DNA from 4 places in the Proteiniclasticum sp. genome. Region 4 is predicted to be linked to each of the others. Evidence: predicted binding sites of a transcription regulator. Region 4 holds the regulator's gene; each other region holds the start of a gene.
What was found. The regulator Rex, encoded in region 4, represses fermentation and respiration genes when NADH is low (regulators of the CRP and FNR family bind a similar motif). The targets are predictions, from matches to a motif close to ATTGTTAANNNNTTAACAAT.
Positions count from the first base shown of each region.

Region 1 (5,527 bases), on a different contig from region 4:
TTTTGTATCCAGCCAGAGAGAAAGCGCTTCTTTTCTTAAAACGGACTCATACATTAACTTTCACCTCAATATCTTATTTTCTTCTATCCTATCGAAATGTAATTAACAGGGATTGAACTTTCCTTGAATATTGCGCCTGTACGGGTATTCTTAGCCCATCTGATCAGATATAGAGAAGAAATCAGAATAAAAAATGACCTCATCTGATCTGATCAAGATCGGATGAGGTCATTTTTAGTCTATCTGGTTTCCAGGTTCACTCTCTTCATGAGCTCTTCTGTAGTCAGCATCGATACAGCATCATGAACATATGCTTTGAAGGTTCTGATTCCGTCTTTTTCGGTCATCCTTTCCTCCGCAAGCTCCGAGGCCACTCCCATGACAGCTGCCCCCAGCGTCGCACTGAGGAAATAATCATCGGTCAGTCCCGAATAAGTGGCCATGATCGAGGCAACGGATGAACCTGCTCCGCAGATTTTCTTCAGTTTCGCATTTCCATTGGAAACTCTTGCGATTCTTTCACCATCGGTTATGATGTCCGTTTTTCCTGTCATCACCACAACCGTGTTCAGTTTCTTCGCAAGCTCAATGCAGTATTTCTCTCCTCCTGTTTCATCTTCAAAGGAATCGATTCCTTTGTTTTTTGTCTCATAGCCCAGGATAAACTTGATTTCTCCGAGATTTCCCTTCAAAATCGAGACTTTGACCTCATCCAGAAGATGGGTGATGGCGTATTTTCTGAAGGATGATGCGGTTATTGCGGCCGGATCCAGAATCACCGGAACACCGGCACGGTTTGCCGTAACCCCTGTCATGGTCATGATATCGAGGTATTCCCTGTTGATTGTTCCAAAATTCATAACTACAGCATCAGAGCCTGAAAACTCCACCATTTCATGTGCTTCAGAGATCTCATCGGTCAGAACCGGAGAACCTCCTGAATGGATGCACATATCCACAAGATCAAGCACCGTGACATAATTGGTCAGAAAACAGACCAATGGATACTTCTCTTCAAATTTTTGATCATAGAGCTTCTTCATCTGATCCTTTAAATTCATTACTTCCTCCTAAACTGCCATCTCATCATAGGTTACATCTATGATATCTGCTCTTTCTCTAACCTGTTCATTGGTCAGGATGGACAGAGTATCAAGAAGGTGATGCTTGTAGGTATAGTAGCCTTCTCCCTCATTTCTCATGGTATCTGCAATTTCACCTGCTATCCCCATAATGATGACTCCTGTCATGGCACTGTAGAAGTAATCATCCGTAACACCGCTGAAGGTCCCTACAAGTGCTCCGATGGTGCATCCTGTTCCGATAACCTTAGGCAGGTTCGGTGAACCGTTCTTTATTCTTGCTACTCTTTCTCCGTCACTGATGACATCTTCTATACCAGTCATGGCAACAACACATCCATACTTCTTTGCAAGAGCCACTACATACTTCTCAGCTTCCGATTCATCCTCATTGGAGTCTACTCCCTTGGATGTGGTCTGAACACCAAGGCATGCCTTGATCTCTGCAAGGTTTCCCTTTATGACGGAAATCTTGAGCTCCTCAAGCATTCTTCTGATGGACTGTGATCTGAAAGGAGTTGCGCCTGCCGCCACAGGATCAAGAATGATCGGAACACCCAGTTCTGTTGCCTTCTTCCCAGCTTCGATCATGGCATTTACCTGTTTGTTGGTTACTGTTCCGATATTGAATACCAGTGCATCCACTTTCGCAAACTCAACAACCTCAGCTGCATCGATAGGGTCATCTGTCATGACAGGTGTACCTCCGAAATAAGAAGTGATACTGGTCAGCTCATTTGCTGTAACATAGTTGATGAGAAAATCGACCAGCGGATTTTCTTTCTTTGCTTTATCCATTAACGAAATTATTTTGTCTATATGATTCATTTTCCTTTAACCCTCCTGAGATAACTTATTGTCAGTATCTTCATCTCGATACAATATCAGATTATACGCATCAAAAACGTGAGAATTCAAGAACGTCATCAAAATATAACACTGTTTTAAAGGATTCTTCACCGGTTTCTGTCTATATTTTGTTTATTTCATCAAATCTGGAATCAGAGACGTGATTTTTTCCTTTGTAATCTCAGGGGATGGTTCTGCAGCTAATGAAAACAGAATTGTCGATTTCACTAGGAACCCAACGGAAAATCATGAATATGTTAATCCTTCTTATTTTGTTATATATTTAACAAGAATCAGAGTTTTATACCAATATTTCCTCTCTCAAAACCAATATGATCAATCATTTTCATTTTCGTACTTATCCGATTCTTCTTTCATTTTATCATTTATTCAATTATGTAACCGTTTAACTGAGCATTGCTTATATTATTGATAATTAAATCACAATATTTTACGAAACTATATTGACTATGTAATTTTGAGATGTTATGATTTGATTGTCAATAAATTAACAAAGGACGTGTTGAATATGAACCCGATTACTACCGTAGAAGAACTGGAACAGTCATTATCGGAACTTCGCAAGCAGCAGGAGATCTTCAGTCAGTATACTCAGGACCAGGTAGATGAGATTTTCAGACAGGCTGCACTTGCCGCCAATAATCATAGAATCACATTAGCCAAGCTCGCTGTCGAGGAAACAGGCATGGGCATTATTGAAGATAAAGTGATCAAGAATCATTTTGCCTCGGAATATATCTACAATCAGTATCGGAACGATAAAACCTGCGGCGTCATCGAAAGAGACGATTCCAATGGCCTCATGAAGATTGCTGAACCTATCGGTATTGTGGCCGCAGTTATACCTACCACAAATCCTACCTCCACAACCATATTCAAAGCGCTCCTAGCACTAAAAACAAGAAATGCGATCATCTTTTCCCCCCATCCTAGAGCAAAGAACTCTACCATCGCCACAGCAAAGATCATACTGGAAGCCGCTGTTAAAGCGGGTGCTCCTGAAGGAATCATCAGGTGGATCGATAAACCTTCTCTGGAAATGACCCAGAAGGTCATGGCTTCTGCTGATATTATTCTTGCAACAGGCGGTCCCGGTATGGTGAGGGCAGCCTACTCATCAGGTAAACCTGCAATAGGCGTTGGCGCAGGAAACACACCGGCCATCATCGACGAGACTGCTCACATCAAGATGGCTGTGAGTTCGGTACTGCTTTCTAAAACCTTCGATAACGGTGTCATCTGCGCATCAGAGCAGTCCATCATCGTCCTTGATAAAGTTTATGAGGAAGTGAAAAAGGAACTGTCAGAGCGTGGTGCGTATCTGCTTTCCGCTGAGGAAACAGATGCGGTCAGAAAGGTCATCATGAAGAACGGAACACTGAATGCTGAGATCGTCGGACAGAGCGCTTGTCGCATTGCTGCTCTTGCAGGACTTGAAATCCCAAAGAACAGCAAGGTGATCATCGGCGAAGTGGAAGAGATTTCCGATGATGAACCATTCGCCCATGAAAAGCTGTCTCCGGTACTGGCCATGTATAAAGCATCAGATTTCAACGACGCACTGGATAAAGCGGACGCACTGGTCAAGCTTGGCGGGTTCGGACACACTTCTGTACTTTACACCGATCAGATCCGCTCCAAGGAAAGGATGCAGCTCTTCGGCAGCCGCATGAAAACCGGAAGAACCATCATCAACATGCCTTCTTCCCAAGGCGCCATAGGTGACATCTACAACTTCAGGCTTGCACCTTCTCTTACACTCGGCTGCGGAAGCTGGGGCGGAAACTCCGTCAGTGAAAATGTCGGTGTAAAACACCTGCTGAACATTAAAACAGTGGCAGAGAGGAGAGAGAATATGCTTTGGTTCAGAGTTCCCCAGAAAATCTACTTCAAATACGGTGCACTCGAAGTTGCACTGAAAGAGCTTACCGAGATGAAGAAGAAGAAAGCCTATATCGTGACTGACCGGGTACTCTACAATCTCGGTTACTGTGGAAATATGATCAGAATTCTGGAAGAACAGGACATCGACTTCAAAATATTTATGGATGTTGAACCAGATCCTACCCTTTCCACCGCGAAAAAAGGTGCAGAGGAGATGCTGAGCTACAAGCCCGATGTGATCATCGCTCTTGGTGGAGGGTCACCCATGGATGCTGCAAAAATCATGTGGACACTCTATGAGCATCCTGAAGTCCGCTTCGAAGATCTGGCCATGCGTTTTATGGATATCAGAAAGAGAATCTATCCTTTCCCGAAACTGGGCGAAAAGGCGACCTTCATCGCAGTCCCTACCACCTCAGGAACAGGTTCGGAAGTGACTCCATTCGCGGTCATAACCGACGAGAAAACAGGCGTCAAATATCCGCTGGCTGATTACGAACTGACTCCACATATGGCAATCATCGATACGGAACTCATGATGAAGATTCCAAAAGGACTGACTGCAGCATCAGGATTTGATGCACTTGTCCACGCTATGGAAGCCTATGTATCCGTTCTTGCTTCTGAGTATACCAACGGACTGGCACTTGAATCCATCCGTCTGATTTTCAAATATCTCCCACTATGCTATTCAGAGGGAGAGCGCAATGAAAAAGCGAGGGAAAAAATGGCTCATGCTTCAACTATGGCTGGCATGGCTTTCGCCAACGCCTTCCTGGGGGTATGTCACTCCATGGCTCATAAGCTCGGTGCCTTCCATCATGTCTCTCACGGTCTTGCCAATGCGCTGCTCATCGATGAGGTGGTGCGATTCAACGCAGAAGAAAGTCCGATAAAGATGGCCGCTTTCCCTCAGTACAAGTATCCGAACATCACATACAGATATGCAAGGATTGCAGACTATCTGGGTCTTGGCGGTAGCACGGATGAAGAAAAAATCGAACTTCTGATCACAGCTCTTGGCGAGCTGAGGAAAAAACTGGATATTCCATCCTCCATTCAGGAACTCGATATTCCGGAATCTAAATTTCTGGCGAGCTTAGATGAGATGTCCTACCAGGCTTTTGACGATCAGTGTACCGGAGCAAATCCAAGATATCCGCTCATCAGTGAAATCAAAGAGATGTATCTCAGCGCATATTACGGAAAATAAATCAGAACCCACAAAATCCTGGCGGAAATATCCGCCAGGATTTTTAACTGCTGTAACTTAATCTTCTTCAATAAAAAAATCCGCTATACTTATGGCGGAGAGAGAGGGATTCGAACCCTCGGTACCCGTAAAGGTACGCCGGTTTTCAAGACCGGTGCCTTAAACCAGCTCGACCATCTCTCCATGAGTATAGCGACAATATGTATTATATCAACATTGAAAAAGCATGTCAACGGCTTTTAGGATAAAAATCAGGAGCTGTGTCAAATAAAACACAGCTCCTATCAGGTTCCTCTCTGATTTTCCCCTTTATCTGATGAATTCTTCACCTTTAAGGTAGGGTCTCAGCGCTTCAGGGATAGTTACAGTTCCATCCTCATTCTGGAAATTTTCCAGAATCGCAGCCATCGTTCTTCCGATCGCAACACCCGAACCGTTAAGGGTATGGATGAATTTCGGCTTATCTTTTGGTGTTTCC
Region 1 is NZ_DAMBTF010000027.1:12,653-18,179, forward strand. Features, by position in the region: gene RTX25_RS12460 (FAD-dependent oxidoreductase) at 1-54, opposite strand, end outside; gene thiM (hydroxyethylthiazole kinase) at 240-1,061, opposite strand; gene thiM (hydroxyethylthiazole kinase) at 1,071-1,910, opposite strand; gene adhE (bifunctional acetaldehyde-CoA/alcohol dehydrogenase) at 2,428-5,049, shown strand; tRNA gene RTX25_RS12480 (tRNA-Ser) at 5,142-5,232, opposite strand; gene serS (serine--tRNA ligase) at 5,359-5,527, opposite strand, start outside.
Region 1: a site for Rex is predicted at 2,203-2,222, ahead of adhE (bifunctional acetaldehyde-CoA/alcohol dehydrogenase). Genes of this name have one in related genera too.

Region 2 (5,527 bases), on a different contig from region 4:
ACTGTGAAGAAAGTCATTACAAATAAAGGTGAGTATCTCACAAAAACAGTAATCATTGCCACTGGAGCACAACCTAAGATGGTCGGGTTCAAGGGTGAAGAGAAGCTTCGCGGCAGAGGGGTTTCCTACTGTGCAACATGTGATGCTGATTTCTATACCGATCTTCCTATTGCCGTAATCGGCGGTGGCGACTCAGCAATTCAGGAGGCGTTATACCTCACAAAATTTGCTTCAAAGGTCACCATCATCCATAGAAGACAGGGCTTCAGAGCCGCTCAATATCTTGTGGATAAAGCGAAGGCCAATGCGAAGATTGAATTTCTGCTTGACACTGTGGTGGAAGAGGCGTTGGAAGAGAACGGAATGCTTACAGGCTTAAAAGTGAAAAATGTTCTTACAGAAGAGATCACAGATTTCATAACAGACGGTGTATTCGTATTTGTCGGATATGAGCCCATCTCAGAGATATTCAAAGGTGCCATCAATATGAACGCATTTGGAGAGATTATCACTGACGTCTATATGAGAACCAATGTTCCTGGCGTTTTCGCTGCCGGCGACATCAGGGAAACAACAATAAGACAGGTCATCACAGCAGCAGCTGATGGTGCGGTCGCAGCGGTATCCTGTGAAAAATATTTAGGTGAACACGAATAAGGTTCTTGGAGACATACAGGGGAGATAGTTCCTTTTGTATGTCTTTTTTTTCGGATTGTTTACAAAAGGATGACAAAAGTCTAAAATGTATGTGGGATAGATAATTGAGATATCCCTTGAAAATAAGGAGGAAATTATGCAAAAGATTGCGATTATAGGTGCCACAGGTATGATTGGCAGAAGAATATTAATGGAACTTTTTGAAAGAAGCTATGTGGTGACAGCCATATCGAGGAACCCGTCAGAGCTTCCCGGCAGTACACTTCTCATAGCCTGTGAAGGTAATGTCCTCAATGAAAATGTCGTTGCAGGGCATGTGCTCGGACTTGAAAATGATGTGCTGATCAGTGCTATAAATCCGGACCCCGATGATCTGGAAAGTTTTCTTACCGCTACTTTAAATCTGGTCAAAATTGCCGAGAAAGCCGGCATAAAGAAACTCATCACTGTAGGTGGTGCAGGCAGCCTCTTGCTTCCAGATGGAAGAATGCTCCTGGAAAGCGAAAACTTTCCCGAAGAATACAAAGATATTGCGATGATTCACAAGAGAGCATTGGATATCTACAAAAACCTTGAAGGTAAAAAGTTCAGCTGGATCAATGTAAGCCCCGCCGCAACCATTGCCCCTGATGAAAAGACAGGGAAATACAGAATCATGACAGATGAAAAGGTTGTTTTCGACGCGGAAGGGAAATCCTTCATCAGCGCTGAGGACTTCGCATCCGCAGTAACAGATCTCATTGAAGATGAAACGATACATAACCAGAGGGTATCTGTTACATATTAGGTAAATGAATAAAATCCTTTGATGTCACTGATAAATATCGTATAATCAAAGGAGTATATTAAATATTTACATATAACCTGTACTTATACGTAAGATGGGATTAAAGGGGGGGAGGAGAAGTTGAATAAAAAAGTACTGACTATAGTGTCAGGAATTTTGATTATCTCCATGGCTTTTAATATTTATCTCTTTACAAGAGTTGATCAGCTGAGTAAAAAGATCATCAATAATTCAAACCGGCTGCAGTATCTGGAAAGCAATATCGACAATACCATAGCTGATGTAATCAAAGATGACGGATATCTGGATTCGATCCTCGAAGATGTCAACTGGAACGTTTCAGAACTCATCAGCGAAGAGGAAAAAACAGCATTGCTTCATATCGACTTTAAGCTGCGATCCATGGATTCAACATCCAAAGTGTATGCTTCCATTGAAGCGGGAGACGAAGAGGCAGTTCTTGTAGAAGCACATCTTCTGAACGATACGACCTATACTGTTGATCGTGAAATCAACGTGCTCAAACCTGTAAGAATCGACCTTGTGGTGGAGAAATACGGCGAGAAGCGACTGGAAAATCTCGTGGATGAAGATGAGATCTACAAAACATATATTGCTGATACCGCATTCAATCTGCTTGATTTTGATTATGATTACAATCTGAGCAGTGGAACACTATCGGCAACCTATGGAGCGGAAGTCGTTTTCGCTTCTTTAAAGAACATCGATCTTGTCCGGTCTGATATTGTTGTGGAAAAGAATGGCGTACTTATTGACAAGAGGCCAATGATCATGTCTCAGGTTAAGTATCCTGATGCTGTGGTCTACGAGAATGATGTCAAAGACCATAAGCTCGAAGCCAAGGAGCTGGACAGTCTTAACTTTGCCGTTATTTTGAAGGATAAGCAGGGATTCACCTACCGTTATGATTTTGCAAGCTTTAAGTTCATGAATGGGGCTCCAGTGATGACCACAACAAGTTTACCTGAACTTACACTGAATTAAATTAAAGTTAAATCGGTCAGAAACTGTAATTGCTGAAGATGACTTGATGAGAAGATCAACGGATTGAGGTCCTGATGATCTTCTCATTTTTAATATATCTTAACAGAAATACCATGATTCTGGTTGACTGAACTATATTAGGAGGTAATGATGAAAAATACGATATTGATCCGTCCAGCGGAGGCGGAAGATGCAGAAGCGATTCTAAAGTATCTCAATCAGGCAGGAGGGGAAACGGATAATCTTCTTTTCGGAAAAGAAGGAGTACCATATACCGTTGAGCAGGAAATGGAGCTGATCAGAGAAATGAAAAGTTCTCCGATCAGCCAGATGTTCATTGCAGTGAGCAGTGATCAGGTTGCCGGTATAGCAAGCATCAGAGGATTCCGCCCTAAAAGGATTGCTCACCGGAGTGAAATCGGGCTCAGTGTGCTCAGGGAATTCTGGGGACTGGGCATTGGTTCAGCGTTGCTGACTGAAATGATTTCTTTTGCCAGATCTAGTGATGTTGAAATCATCTCTCTTGAAGTGAAATCCGATAATGAGAGGGCGATCAGGCTTTACGAAAAATTCGGATTTGAAAAGTTTGGCACATACCAGAAGTTTTTCAAAATCAATGGTCAGTATCATGATGCCGAGTACATGAATCTTTATCTTAAAAAATAACCTTACGTTTTACATTTACCTGATGTCAAACGAAACTGAAGTATAAATTTCAGAATGTTTTCAAAGCTGAATCCAGCATTCCATAAATGAAAAGGGTTCAAGTTCATGAACAATGAAAACACAGTTAATGTTATTGATTTAACAAATGATTGCTGATATACTCCCAATTGCTGAACAAAAGATGGGAGGAAAATGAAATGAAAAAAATGGTAAGAGGGTTATCGATGATTCTGGTTCTGATGCTGTCACTAGGTGCCATAGGATGCGGTACTAGGAAAGATGCGGAAGCAGAGAGTACAGGGACATTAACGGCAGGTACATATACCGCAGAAGAGAAAGGACATAATGGTCCAATAGCTGTTACGGTAACCGTAAGTACAGAGAAAATAGAGAAAATAGAAGTTGAGGCTAAGGATGAAACACCCGCAATAGCAGAGAAAGCAATTGAAAGTGTTGTGGAAAAAATACTCTCAAGCCAGGGGCTTGGTGTTGATGCGGTTTCAGGTGCAACGGTGTCAACTGAAGCACTGCTTAGAGCTGTCACGGCTGCTCTAGAAAAGGCTGGTGCGGATGTGGAAGCACTTAAGAATGTAAAAGCGGAAGAGATTGAGATCGAAGTGAAAGACAGAGAAGCGGATATCGTCATTATTGGTGCCGGTGGAGCAGGTATGAGTGCAGCGGTGGAAGCTGCGAGCTTAGGAAAATCTGTCATCATCGTCGAGAAAATGCCTATAGTGGGTGGAAACACCAATCGTGCAACGGGTGGTATAAACGCTGCAGAAACCTTCATCCAGGAACAGGAAGGGATCAAAGATACCGTGGAGACATTCTATGAGGATACCTTCAAAGGTGGTAAGGAAGAAAATGATCCTGAACTTCTGAGTGTTCTTGTGGAAAACTCTGCTGAAGCAGTGGACTGGCTGAATGAATTAGGTGCCGGGCTGACAAGAGTTTCCCTTTCCGGAGGAGCGACCAATCCAAGAATACATACCCCTGCAGATGGTTCAGCAGTGGGACCTGTTGTGGTCAAAGTTCTTCAGGAGAAGCTGGAAGAACTTGGTGTAGAGATTCTTATGGAAACCACGGCCACAAAAATACTTGAAGAAAACGGAAAGGCTGCAGGAATTGAAGCCAGCAATGCACAGGGAAAAACTTTTAGAATTGATGCAAAAGCGGTCATCATAGCTGCTGGCGGATTTGGCGCCAACAGTGAAATGGTTGAAACGTTCAGGACCGATCTTGTCGGTTTCTCGACGACGAACCACTCCGGGGCTACAGGAGATGGAATTGAACTTGGTCAGGAAGCCGGTGCGGCTCTTGATGATATAGAGCAGATACAGATTCATCCAACAACTGATCCTGAATCAGGATACATGTTCACTGAAGGTCTGCGTGGAGATGGAGCTGTTCTTCTTAATGCGGAAGGAAAAAGATTTACAGATGAACTTCTGACTCGAGATGTGGTTTCTGCAAATATTCTCAAGCAGAAAGACGGAATCGCATATCTTGTGACCAATGAGGAAATGAGAGCTGAGAATGCCGCATTGGCAGGATATGTCACCAAGGAATATGCAGTGAAATATGAAACCCTTGAAGAAGTGGCGAAAGCCATAGGAGCAGAAGAGGCTGCAGTTATTGAGACCATGGCAAAATATAAAGAATCAGTAACAAGCGGTACTGACGTGGAGTTTGGAAGAACCCATCTCGAAAAGACACTGGAAGAGGGGCCATACTACATCCTCAAGGTCACCCCTGGCATACATCACACCATGGGTGGACTAAAAATCGATACACAGACCCATGTGATCAATGTTGAGGGCAAGATCATTGAAGGCCTCTATGCGGCGGGTGAGGTCACAGGCGGAATTCACGGAGCAAATCGAATAGGCGGAAATGCCGTTACAGATATCGTCGTATTTGGAAGAATTGCAGGCAAAGCTGCAGCTGATGAAATGAAATGAAATAATCGCACATAGCACACATAGAAAGAAGACATCCTGAAAAATTCTCAGGATGTCTTCTTTCTTCTGTATCAAATCCTTTATTGCCTCTCTTCAAGTTCAGCTGCAAAAAGCAGGAGAAAGATAGAGACAATCCTCTAGTATTCCCTGTTCAGATACCACCAGTGTCTTGCTCCAGACTGTATGAATGATTTCAGTTCAGGAGGACCATCAGATCCAACTTCATAGCATCTGAGGTAGGATGACTTGCTGCCTTTTACGCTGCTGATGATGGAATCGACATATTTCCAGGTGAGCTGAAGCTCATCCCAACGGGTAAATAGGGTGGAGTCGCCGTTTATGGCGTCAAGGATCAGTTTTTCATAGGAATCGGGAGAGTTGAACAGATACAGACAGCTCTGGCAGTAATCCATCTCCACCATGGCCATCTTATCGATCACCCCAGGCTGCT
Region 2 is NZ_DAMBTF010000005.1:23,901-29,427, reverse strand. Features, by position in the region: gene trxB (thioredoxin-disulfide reductase) at 1-657, shown strand, start outside; gene RTX25_RS03890 (NAD(P)H-binding protein) at 794-1,444, shown strand; gene RTX25_RS03885 (hypothetical protein) at 1,565-2,449, shown strand; gene RTX25_RS03880 (GNAT family N-acetyltransferase) at 2,600-3,115, shown strand; gene RTX25_RS03875 (flavocytochrome c) at 3,313-5,076, shown strand; gene zwf (glucose-6-phosphate dehydrogenase) at 5,214-5,527, opposite strand, start outside.
Region 2: a site for Rex is predicted at 3,242-3,261, ahead of RTX25_RS03875 (flavocytochrome c). Genes of this name have one in related genera too.

Region 3 (5,527 bases), on a different contig from region 4:
ACCTGTTAGGTGCTGATGGGAATACAAGGATAAAAAAAGGATCAGGTTACAGTAACCTGGTCCTTTTTATTGACGGTAGGGGTTATATTAGGAGATAGGGGTTTCATGTTTTTATGATATTGTCATGGGGGAAAGAGATTTTGAATTATTCGTTTTTAGCTGCCTTCTCACCGGCAATTCTGCCGAAGGTGTTGACATCAGCCAGCGCATTACCGCCAAGTCTGTTGGCACCGTGGATGCCTCCTGTGACTTCTCCAGCAGCAAAAAGACCTTCGATGATCTTGCCGTTTTTATCCACCACTCTTGTTTCAGCAGTAATCTTGATTCCACCCATGGTGTGATGTACTGTAGGGACACGTGCACCTGCATAGAAAGGGGCTGTATCGATCTTTTCCATAAACAGTGTTCTTCCGAATTCATCCTTTGCTCCATCTACAGAATCATTGAAGGCTTCCACAGATTTTTTCAGATTTTCAGGTTCAACACCGATCTGTTTTGCAAGATCTTCAAGAGTGTCGGCTTTGAATGCTCTACCCTGCTCAACGAGGGAATCGATGCTTTCATTGAAGTTGTTTACTGTATCTCCTGTAGGATAGGAATGCTGGTCAACGATGACCCACATGGAGGAGTTTTCCTGTTGCATGAGCGCTTTTGTCATGACGTCTCTTCTCGCACCTTCATCAACAAAACGGTTACCTTTATTGTTCACGAAAATTCTGTTTTCAACACCCTGTTCGATGTTTCCGGATAAGCTTCCTGTTTCAGGATCTCCCATGGGAAGAAGCTGGATGTTTTCCATCTGTACGATGGAAGCATCGATCTTTTCTGCCATGATGATTCCGTCTCCGGTTGCGCCTTTATGGTTTGTTGTCTTGATATCAGTAAGTGTTGGCCAGATTTTATTGTACTGGTCTCTCATTTCGACATTTGCACCGAATCCGCCTGTAGCGATGATCACACCTTTACTTGCGTTGACGGTAACCTTACCTTTGTTTCCTTCAGCTAGGAATCCGGTGACTCTTCCCTCAGCGCTGACAACAAGTTCCTTCGCTTCGGTCTCAGTCAGGATCTGAATATCATCCTTATGCTCATTGATGTAGTTCATGTAAGTATTGATGTATCCTGTTCCAAGGGGTTCTATCGGCTTATGGGATCTTGGCCATAATGCGCCAAGTACGGTGAATACCGTATCCTTGAATTCCATGCCAAGAGATTCAAGCCATTCGATGGTAGGATAGGCGTTTTCAACCAGTACTCTGACCAGTTCAGGATCGCCCTGTTTGTCTCCACCTTCATATGTCTGTGTATAGTGCTTTTCGATGGAATCTTCTATGCCTTGTGCAGACTGTCTCTTCTCATCCACAGCATTGAAAGCTGAGCCCGAGATGATTGTGTTTCCGCCTACGTTAGGCATCTTTTCGATGACGATGACTTTAGCACCGTTCTGGTGTGCGGAAACCGCAGCAGCAAGACCTGCCCCGCCTGCACCGATGATTGCAACTTCAGTATCTAATACGGAATCTTCTTTTTCAGTTTCGGTCTCATCTGCTTTAACCTTAAGCTTTTCGATGTCTCCACCGGCTTTAAGTAAAGCTGCCTCAAGAGCGGCAAGGAAACCTTCTGATGAATAGGTTGCTCCGCTCATGAGATCAAGTCCTAATGAGTTTTTTTCCTTTGCGGATGCAATAAGCTGTTCTATGGCATTATCACCAAGTCCTTCAGTCTCTGTGTGATCTGCGACAATTTCAGTGATTTTGAACTCATCCACGGTTACGGTAAGCTTGATGTCTCCATGGAATCCCTTGGCAACACCTTCATAGGTGCCGGGGTTGAACATTTTCTCTTCAGCAGCAGGGGTTTGGGGTGTTTCAGGTGTATCTGGTGTATCTTTTCCGGCACATGCCGAAAGAGTTACTGCCATGACCAGAAGCAGAGCTGTGGCCAGTTTTCTTGTGATTTTCTTCATTTCAATCTCCTTTTTCTGCAATTTGATAAATTATGAACGAACTCATTCGGTGAATACGTTCATCTAACGGTTTAACCATAACATATCGTTAATTTGTTATCAATAATTGATAAAAAATATTTATCCTTTTGTGCTTTATCCGATTCATCATGTATAATATGGATATAAAGCGGGGGTGCAGAAAATGGTCAAAGAAAAGCTGACAAACAGGCAGATTAAAGCCTTGGAGACAAAAGACAGAATCTATCATGCTGCCATAGCTAAATTTTCAAAGCATGGTATGGATCAGACATCCATTCAGGAAATATGCAAAGAAGCCGGTGTTTCCATAGGCTCTTTCTACAATCATTTTGACAGCAAGGAAGACATTATCTATGAAACGTTCAAGATCGCAGATACGAATTTCGAGCAGTTCAGGATAATGGACGAAGAAGGACGCAGCCCAAGGGAAATCATTCTGGAATACATGAACTACTACATAGACTTTGTTCAGACCAATGAATTTGAATTCATTAAAAAGCTGTATAACACGAACAACCATCATTTTGTCACAAGCAGAAGACCCATGCAGGAAGTACTGAAAAAGATACTCAGAAACAGGAAAATAGACGTGGACACCTATTATGTCAGGGACTCTGACGAGCTGGTGGATATGCTCTTCATGACGGCAAGAGGAGTGATTTTTCACTGGTGCCTGAAAGATGGGTATTTTGATCTGAACGAGGCATGCCGTAAACAGGTGGAACTGATTCTTGCATCGGTTCTTAAAGACGAGATGTTGTCCTCTGACTGATATTTATCAGACAATGTTCGCTGATGCCGGGTTCAGTACCATACACAGTCCTTTAAAGGTCAAGAATGGAAAACGAGCTTCAGAGTGAGATATTTTCTCTCTCCGGAGCTCGTTTTATCTGATTTTTCATTATTTATCCGTTGACGATCAGTCTGCCATATTGAGACCTTCAAAGAAGTCCATGGAATAGCCATCAGAATCCTGTCCCATGATTTCCATGTGGTTTTCTACCTGAAACCAGGATATTACTCCATCTCTATTTCTGATGGATACCCATTCTTTTTCATCGGTTTCCATGAGCGTCGCCTTTTCACCAGGCTTATAGGTGTAGGAAGGAGAGGCATCTTCACGGCTTTTTCTTGTTTTCAGTTCTTTAAGAATCGTGACTTCGGTTTCGAAGGGATAAAGCTCTTTTTCGATTTTTACAAGAACATCTTTATCGTTAAGCTGATACACATCATCGTAGAACCATGTCTGAAGCATCTGTCCACGGGTTTTTGTCTTGACAGTGCCATCTCCTTGGATGTTTACCTCTCCTTTAATGTCTGAATCCGGAAAGGTGCCTAAGAAACCCTGAATTTCACCTAGAACAGTTAGCTCGGTTTCTTTATAACGGTAGAATACGGTTAAATTGTCGCTGCTTGGACCTTCTTCACTTACAGCAATTTCTCTATACCCATCTTCAGGATCGATATCGGTAAGATGAAAGCGCGGATCGATTCTCTGCCCCTCATAACTGATTTCTTCATCATTGACAAGAAGCAGATAGGAAGAAACTTCATCACCATTCGGGTTTACTCGGGTCTTCAAGATGATTTCATCATCTATGCCGTTTCCATCAAGGTCCGCTTCTCTTCTGAATTCTTTCGTAAAACCTTGTTCCTGAGAAATGCTCATGACAGTATCGTCCTCCAAGGGAAAAGGAGAATCAGACATTTCTGCACCCTCTTCTGCAGCAGGTGCAGGAGTTTCACCGGACGCGGTGACATTGACGTTTTCATCCTCCTTTCTGACACTTCCGATCGGAACTCCAAGGTCAGAACATCCTATAATGAGTGCGACAAGGAGAGCGATAAGAAGCAAGGTCGTCAGGGATTTTTTCATCTGTTTCACCTCTTGATTTTTCTTGAGAATATCATAATCCATCTCTTATGAAGAGGAATGACAAAATGATTAAACTTTATGGGAATGAGTATGTTTCATCGTTTTAGTCATCATTCAGCTTTCTGCTTCTGAGAAAGCTCTTCATATGGGGCCTAAGAGGTTTTGAAAACATTCTTGCCATCTGCTTTGTCCAGTTGTCTGTTCGTTTTGCTGCAGTTCTTTTAAGGTAATAGGCTTCCATTTCCAGATCGTATTTCTGAAGCAGCTCGACTTCGTTTCCGCTCTGATAAGTGTCTGTTTTCAGAATCATCTCCACAGGAAGTCTTGGCTTTTTTTCATTCTCTGTCAAAGGGTATCCAAGACACATACCAAAGACAGGATAGGTGTTTAATGGCAGCTCAAGTAGCGTCGATACGACTTCAGGGTTGTTTCTTATGGCTCCGATATAAACGCCCCCAAGACCCAAGGATTCTGCGGCGATCATAACGTTCTGTGCCATGAGTGCAGTATCCACCGTTGCAAGGATAAAGCTTTCCGTCTCTGCTTCGATCATAGCTGCACCATGTAATGAAGCAGACAGTCTAGCTCTTTCAAGATCGGCGACGAAAACGATAAAAAGCGGAGCATCTACTATATGTGTCTGATTTCCAGCGATTTCCGCTATGATTTTTCTCTTCTTGACATCTTTTACGCTTATGAGCGTATATGCCTGGATAAAATTTGAAGAAGAGGCACTCTGACCGGCTTCCACAAGCTCTATGAGAACCTCTTCGCTTACGGGATAATCTTTGAAATGTCTTATGCTGGTATGATTTTTCATCTTACGGATGGTTTCGTTCATAATGCCTCCTGGTTTCCTTTTTTCTCATTCTAACATATCTGCCTTCTTCCGATGAACTTTGTGTATAATGAAATCAGAAGAGTTAAGGAAACTGGAACTGATGAAAATCAGGGAACGGAGGAATAAAGTGAAAAAACTGAAATACGGTATTATGGGAACGGGAAGAATCGTAGAGAGATTCGTCGGGGCGGTGAGATCCTCGGAAGCGGGAGAAGTGTACGCAATCGCATCCAGAAGTCTGGAAAATGCAGAGAAAAAAGCACGAGAACTTGGTATTTCCAGATGTTACGGGTCATATGAACAGCTCGTATCTGATGACAATATAGATGTCATCTACATTCCGACCATCAATTCGGCTCATAGGGAAAATGCGGTTCTTGCACTCACACACAATAAACATGTACTTATAGAGAAACCTATGACACTCAGTCGAGAAGATACAAAAATGCTGTTTGACATGGCACGTGAGAAAGGGCTGTTTATTATGGAAGCGCAGAAATCTCTTTTTCTGCCGATTACTGAAGAAATCAAAAAAATCATATATGACGGAGTGATCGGGGAAATCCATCTCCTTGACTATATGATTTCCATTCCTGAAGTGGGATTTAAATGGTTTTATGACAGGAAAGCAGGTGGAGGTGCCTTATTCGGAAGCGGAAACTATATCCTAGCTCATGCCATGCATCTTCTGGAAGAGGAACTGATATCTTCCTCAGGACATGCCACATTATCTGATGAAGGAACGGATCTTCAGTGCATTTTCAATCTGAAAAGCGAAAAGGGCATTCTTGTGGATGGAAAAATCACGACAATGGTTGCCGCA
Region 3 is NZ_DAMBTF010000006.1:144,555-150,081, reverse strand. Features, by position in the region: gene proC (pyrroline-5-carboxylate reductase) at 1-1, shown strand, start outside; gene RTX25_RS05210 (flavocytochrome c) at 146-1,966, opposite strand; gene RTX25_RS05205 (TetR/AcrR family transcriptional regulator) at 2,151-2,759, shown strand; gene RTX25_RS05200 (hypothetical protein) at 2,907-3,863, opposite strand; gene nfsA (oxygen-insensitive NADPH nitroreductase) at 3,967-4,704, opposite strand; gene RTX25_RS05190 (Gfo/Idh/MocA family oxidoreductase) at 4,832-5,527, shown strand, end outside.
Region 3: a site for Rex is predicted at 2,051-2,070, ahead of RTX25_RS05210 (flavocytochrome c). Genes of this name have one in related genera too.

Region 4 (5,527 bases):
TCTTCATAAACTGACCCTGGCTGGACAGAATATAGGCATAGCTGCCTTTTTTTCTGAGGGTAAGACCCGAATGTGCATCGCTGTCTATGGGAAAAGAATCTTCTTTTTCCTTAAGATCATACTGGAGATACCGTGTAATGAGCGGATACTTTTCACCGTGGAAAAGGATACTGTAGGAGAGAATAAGATCATGCCATTTTTTCAGTTCAAAAACAGGCTCTTCCACAAGTTTTGAAAATGTACTGAAGGGGATTCTTCTGTTCTCCAGCACTTTATCCCATAGCTTTTCTTCTGATGAGAGGATAAAAGCAAGATTGAGGATAAGGCTTCTTTCCGCCTTGCTCAAGGAAGTGGCTGAAAGTTTTTCCAAACTGATGTTAAAGGTTTTGAGCTCGCTGATATAGGCTTCGATCTCATCGGCTCTTTTAAGGGTTTCTTCTTTATTGTAGACTTCCATGGCCGGCTTTTCTAAAAATATATAACGATCTTTATCTAAAACTCTGTTCACCATATTCATAACACTCCCATTTCTTCACTGATTCTATTTTAGCATAGCTTCATTGAGGAAAAAGCGTTAATAGGAAAGAATAGATTTATTTTCCTTTTCTTAACAGATTATCCCGTAAATGGCTTAATAGAAGGGCTATAATGAAGTATACTGATAAAGAGTGTACAATATGAATACAGAGAAATCATTTTAGAGGAACTGAGGGTGTTAAATATGGAAGTTAAAGAATCAAGCAGAAAGAAATGGTTCGACCGGATCATCAGAGTGCTTATCATCGTTCTGGTATTTGTGGGGGTTGGCCTCTACATCTATGCAGAGGATTATTACAGGCCGTCGCTGACTGCAGAGGAAGCATTAACAGAAGGTGAGGGAATCGCCTATGAGGAAATCGGCGGAGATCTTGTGTTTACCCCCGAAAATCCTGAAGGCGGTGTGGTGATCTATCCGGGAGGAAGAGTTTCTGAGAGGGCCTACGGATATCTTGGTAGAAAGATCGCGTCCCTTGGCTATAAGACAGTAATCCTTAAAGCACCGTTTAAGCTGTCGATTCTCTCAAACTATGCAGCTGAGGATTACGTGGCAGATGATCAAATTCAGGACTGGGTCATTATCGGTCATTCTCTGGGTGGGGTATCCGCTTCAAGATATGTCAGCAGAAATCCCGAGAAAATAAGAGGGCTGATCCTTCTTGCAGCATATCCTGATGGAAGCACCGATCTTTCTGTGAGCACATTCAAGGTGTTCTCCCTAGTCGGAGATAAGGACCTCATCATTGATTACGATAAGCTGAGTGAAGCCCAGGAAAGGCTGCCCAAAACAACCTACGGACAGATCATCAGAGGAGGAAACCACTCAAGTTTTGCAAACTACGGTACTCAGGATGGAGACAGTCTGGCGGATATCGGCTATGAGGAGCAGCAGCAGTTTATCCTCGATGCCGTTGTCGAAGCCTTTAAATGATCGAGCAGAAGCATATTTAAGGGGACAGCAGTGACTTTTTTCATATAACCGATTCATGAAGCATAGGAATGATATCTTCAAAATAGGTTTGCATAATGAAAGAGGGACACTTAGGTGTCCTCTTTCATTATGCAAACCATTTCAGATCGCTGAAGAGTAAAGAAGTTTTTCACAATAATTTTATTTTCTAGTGAATATTATCCTTGATAGGCAACGCGAAACAGCAATTATATTGTTAGAGTGTTAAAAATTAACAACGTAATATAGATGTTTTTAACAGACTCATAAAATTGAAATCTTTGATAAAAATCTTTGACAAATATTAACACATGATCATATAATTTGTGGTATTATATTGTTAGAAATTTATTTAACGATGAGGTGCGAGGATGGATAAGAAAAAAGACATTTCCATGGCGGTTATCAAAAGATTACCAAAATACTACAGACACCTGGCTGAACTGCTGAGAAACGATGTTGACAGAGTTTCTTCTAAGGAACTTAGTGAGAAAATCGGATTCACCGCTTCACAGATCAGACAGGATTTCAACTGTTTCGGTGGTTTTGGACAGCAGGGTTATGGATACAACGTAAAAGAACTATATAATGAAATCTCAAATATCCTGGGACTGGATAAGAGATACTCAACAGTTATCATTGGAGCAGGTAACATCGGACAGGCCGTAGCAAACTACACCCGTTTCGACAAATTCGGATTTGATCTGAAGGCGATTTTCGATGTTAATCCTAAGCTCATCGGAATGAGAATCAAAGATGTTGAAATCAGCGACATCGATCAGATGGAGTCATTCCTTGCAGAAAACAAGATTGATATCGGTATTCTCTGCGTACCGCATGCTCAGGCACAGAAAGTGGCTGATGTACTTGTGGAAAACGGCGTAAAAGGCCTCTGGAACTTTGCTCCGCTGGATATCAATGTACCTGAAGATGTATCTGTTGAAAATGTACATTTAAGCGAAAGTCTGCTGACACTTGTCTATCTGATGAACGACCTGGACAAATAGTGAAGCGAAATCTTGGGGACCTTTAAAAAGGGTCCCCTTTATAGTGCTTAAAAGTCTCTGAGTTTTGTTGAAATGGAAGGGCATAATACGTATACTGTAAAGGTGAGATTTAGACTCACCATACAACAATATTGGGGGGAAAAAATGTATAGAATTATACGGAAAAAAGAGCTGGTAGAAAACATCTACCAGATGGATATTTTGGCTCCGCGTGTAGCCAAAGCTGCTCTGCCCGGGCAGTTTATCATAGTCAAAGTGGACGAACGGGGAGAAAGAGTGCCGCTGACCATATGCGACTATAACAGAGAAGAAGGATCCGTTTCCATCGTATTCCAGACACTGGGTGCATCCACTAAGAAGCTTGCACAGATGAGTGAAGGGGACGAAATCAGAGATTTCGTTGGTCCTCTTGGTAATCCTTCGGACATCGTGACAGATGATAAAGAGAATCTTTCCGGTAAGAAGATTGTCTTTATTGCAGGAGGTGTGGGGACAGCTCCTGTTTATCCGCAGGTGAAGATGCTGAAGGAAAAGGGAGTCGATGTGGATGTCATCATCGGTACCCGTTCAAAAGGAACGCTGATTTTTGAAGAAGAGTTCAAAGCGGTGGCGAAAAACCTCTATGTCTGTACGGATGACGGAAGCTACGGTTTCCACGGACTTGTTACCGACAAACTGAAAGAACTGATCGAAACAGAGAACAAAGAGTACAATATATGTGTGGCCATCGGTCCCATGATCATGATGAAATTCGTATCAAGGCTGACAAAATCCTATAACCTGCATACCGTTGTATCCCTTAACCCCATCATGGTGGATGGTACGGGAATGTGCGGTGCCTGCAGAGTGACTGTAGGAGACGAAGTGAAGTTCGCCTGTGTGGATGGACCTGAATTTGATGCTCATCTCATCAACTTTGATGAGGCCATGAGACGTCAGTCCATGTACAAAACTGTAGAAGGAAAAAAGATGATTGTAAAAGAACAGGCATCTGTACATAAGGACTCGGAATTATGTGATTTGGGGGAAATTCTACATGAAACGAAATAGAGTACCAGTAAGGGAACAGAGACCGGAAGAGAGAGTAAGAAATTTCAAGGAAGTGAGCTTCGGATACAATCATGAGGAGGCTCTGCTTGAAGCGGAAAGATGCCTTCAGTGCAGAAATCCGAGATGTGTACCGGGATGCCCTGTAGCCATAGATATTCCTAAATTCATTCAGGAACTGAAAAACGGGGATGTTAAAGCTGCAAGAGATACCATCGGCCGTGCAAGCAACCTTCCTGCTGTCTGCGGAAGAGTATGTCCTCAGGAAGAGCAGTGCGAAGGTTCCTGCATTGTGGGCATCAAGGGTGAACCGGTGAATATCGGTAAACTTGAAAGATTCGTTGCGGACTGGGCAATGGAGAACGGATATAAGAATACGGATAAGCTTCCGTCAAACGGCATCAAGATTGCCGTTGTGGGGAGCGGTCCTGCGGGTCTTACCTGTGCCGGAGATCTTGCAAAGCTCGGCTATGATGTGACGATTTTCGAAGCGCTTCACGAAGCGGGTGGTGTACTGGTTTATGGTATTCCTGAATTCAGACTGCCTAAAGAAACCGTCGTCAAGGAAGAAATCAGTCTCCTCAAGGAGCTGGGCGTGAAGATCGAAACCAACGTCATCGTCGGCCGTACAGTAACCATCGAAAGTCTCATCGAAGATGAAGGCTTCAAGGGAATATTCATCGGTTCAGGGGCGGGGCTACCCATGTTCATGGGCATCAAGGGTGAAAACGCCAACGGTGTCATGTCTGCCAACGAATATCTTACCCGTGCCAATCTCATGAAGGCTTTCAGGAGCGACTATGATACGCCGATCAGTCACGGAAAAAGAGTGGCTGTCGTGGGTGCGGGAAATGTGGCCATGGATGCCGCAAGAACAGCGGCAAGGCTGGGTGCGGAGTCCTTGATCGTCTACAGAAGATCGGAGAAGGAGATTCCTGCAAGAGCGGAAGAGGTTCATCATGCCATAGAAGAAGGGGTCATCATGAACCTGCTTACCAATCCCAAGGAAATCCTTGTGGATGAGAACGGATTTGTCAAAGGGATGATCTGTGTAAGAATGGAACTTGGTGAAGCTGATGCCTCAGGAAGAAGAAAACCTGTGGAAGTGACAGGAAGCGAATTTGTCATCGACTGCGACAGCGTGATCATGTCTCTCGGCACATCACCTAATCCGCTCATCGCCTCCACCACAAAAGGCATTGAAACCAACAGACGAGGGTGTATCATCATCAACGAAGATAACGGCGAAACCACCATACCAGGCATATTTGCTGGCGGAGATGCCGTCACAGGTTCCGCTACAGTGATTCTTGCCATGAGTGCCGGTAAAAAGGCTGCCTTCGGAATTCATGAGCACTTATCAGAGACGGAGAGCTTCCAATAGAGAAAAGAGGTAAACATGGACTATAAGGAAATTGAAGAAAGAGAGAATGGAATCCTTCTTAAAGGGGTAAAGAACTTTCATCCCAAGCACATTTTCGAATGCGGTCAGTGCTTCCGCTGGAACAGAATGGACAAAGAAGATGAAGAAAGATTTCAGGGTGTAGTCCATGGCAAAGTCATCAGAGCCTATTTAACCGGTCAGGATGTATTTCTTGAGAATGTGACCAGAGAGGAGTTTGAAGATTTCTTCAAAGAGTACTTTGACCTGAACAGGGATTACGATAAGATCAAACGGGTGCTCAGAAAAGATCCGCTCCTTAAAGAAGCTGTAGCTTTCGGGTATGGAATAAGGGTGCTGAATCAGGAGCCTTTCGAGACGCTGATTTCCTTTATTCTGTCCTCCAACAATCTGATCCCTAAGATCAAGGAAGGTATCCGAAAAATCAGCATGAACTACGGTGAAGAGATCATATATGAGGGAGAAACCCATTATGCGTTTCCTACGCCAAAGGAGCTCGCAGGAGCATCCGTTGAGGAGCTTAGGGCATTAGGTGTGGGGTATCGTGCCAAGTACATCTACGACACCGTACAGGCCATAAGAAGG
Region 4 is NZ_DAMBTF010000034.1:8,550-14,076, forward strand. Features, by position in the region: gene RTX25_RS13460 (hypothetical protein) at 1-511, opposite strand, end outside; gene RTX25_RS13465 (alpha/beta fold hydrolase) at 722-1,468, shown strand; gene RTX25_RS13470 (redox-sensing transcriptional repressor Rex) at 1,858-2,493, shown strand; gene RTX25_RS13475 (sulfide/dihydroorotate dehydrogenase-like FAD/NAD-binding protein) at 2,638-3,543, shown strand; gene gltA (NADPH-dependent glutamate synthase) at 3,530-4,924, shown strand; gene RTX25_RS13485 (DNA glycosylase) at 4,940-5,527, shown strand, end outside.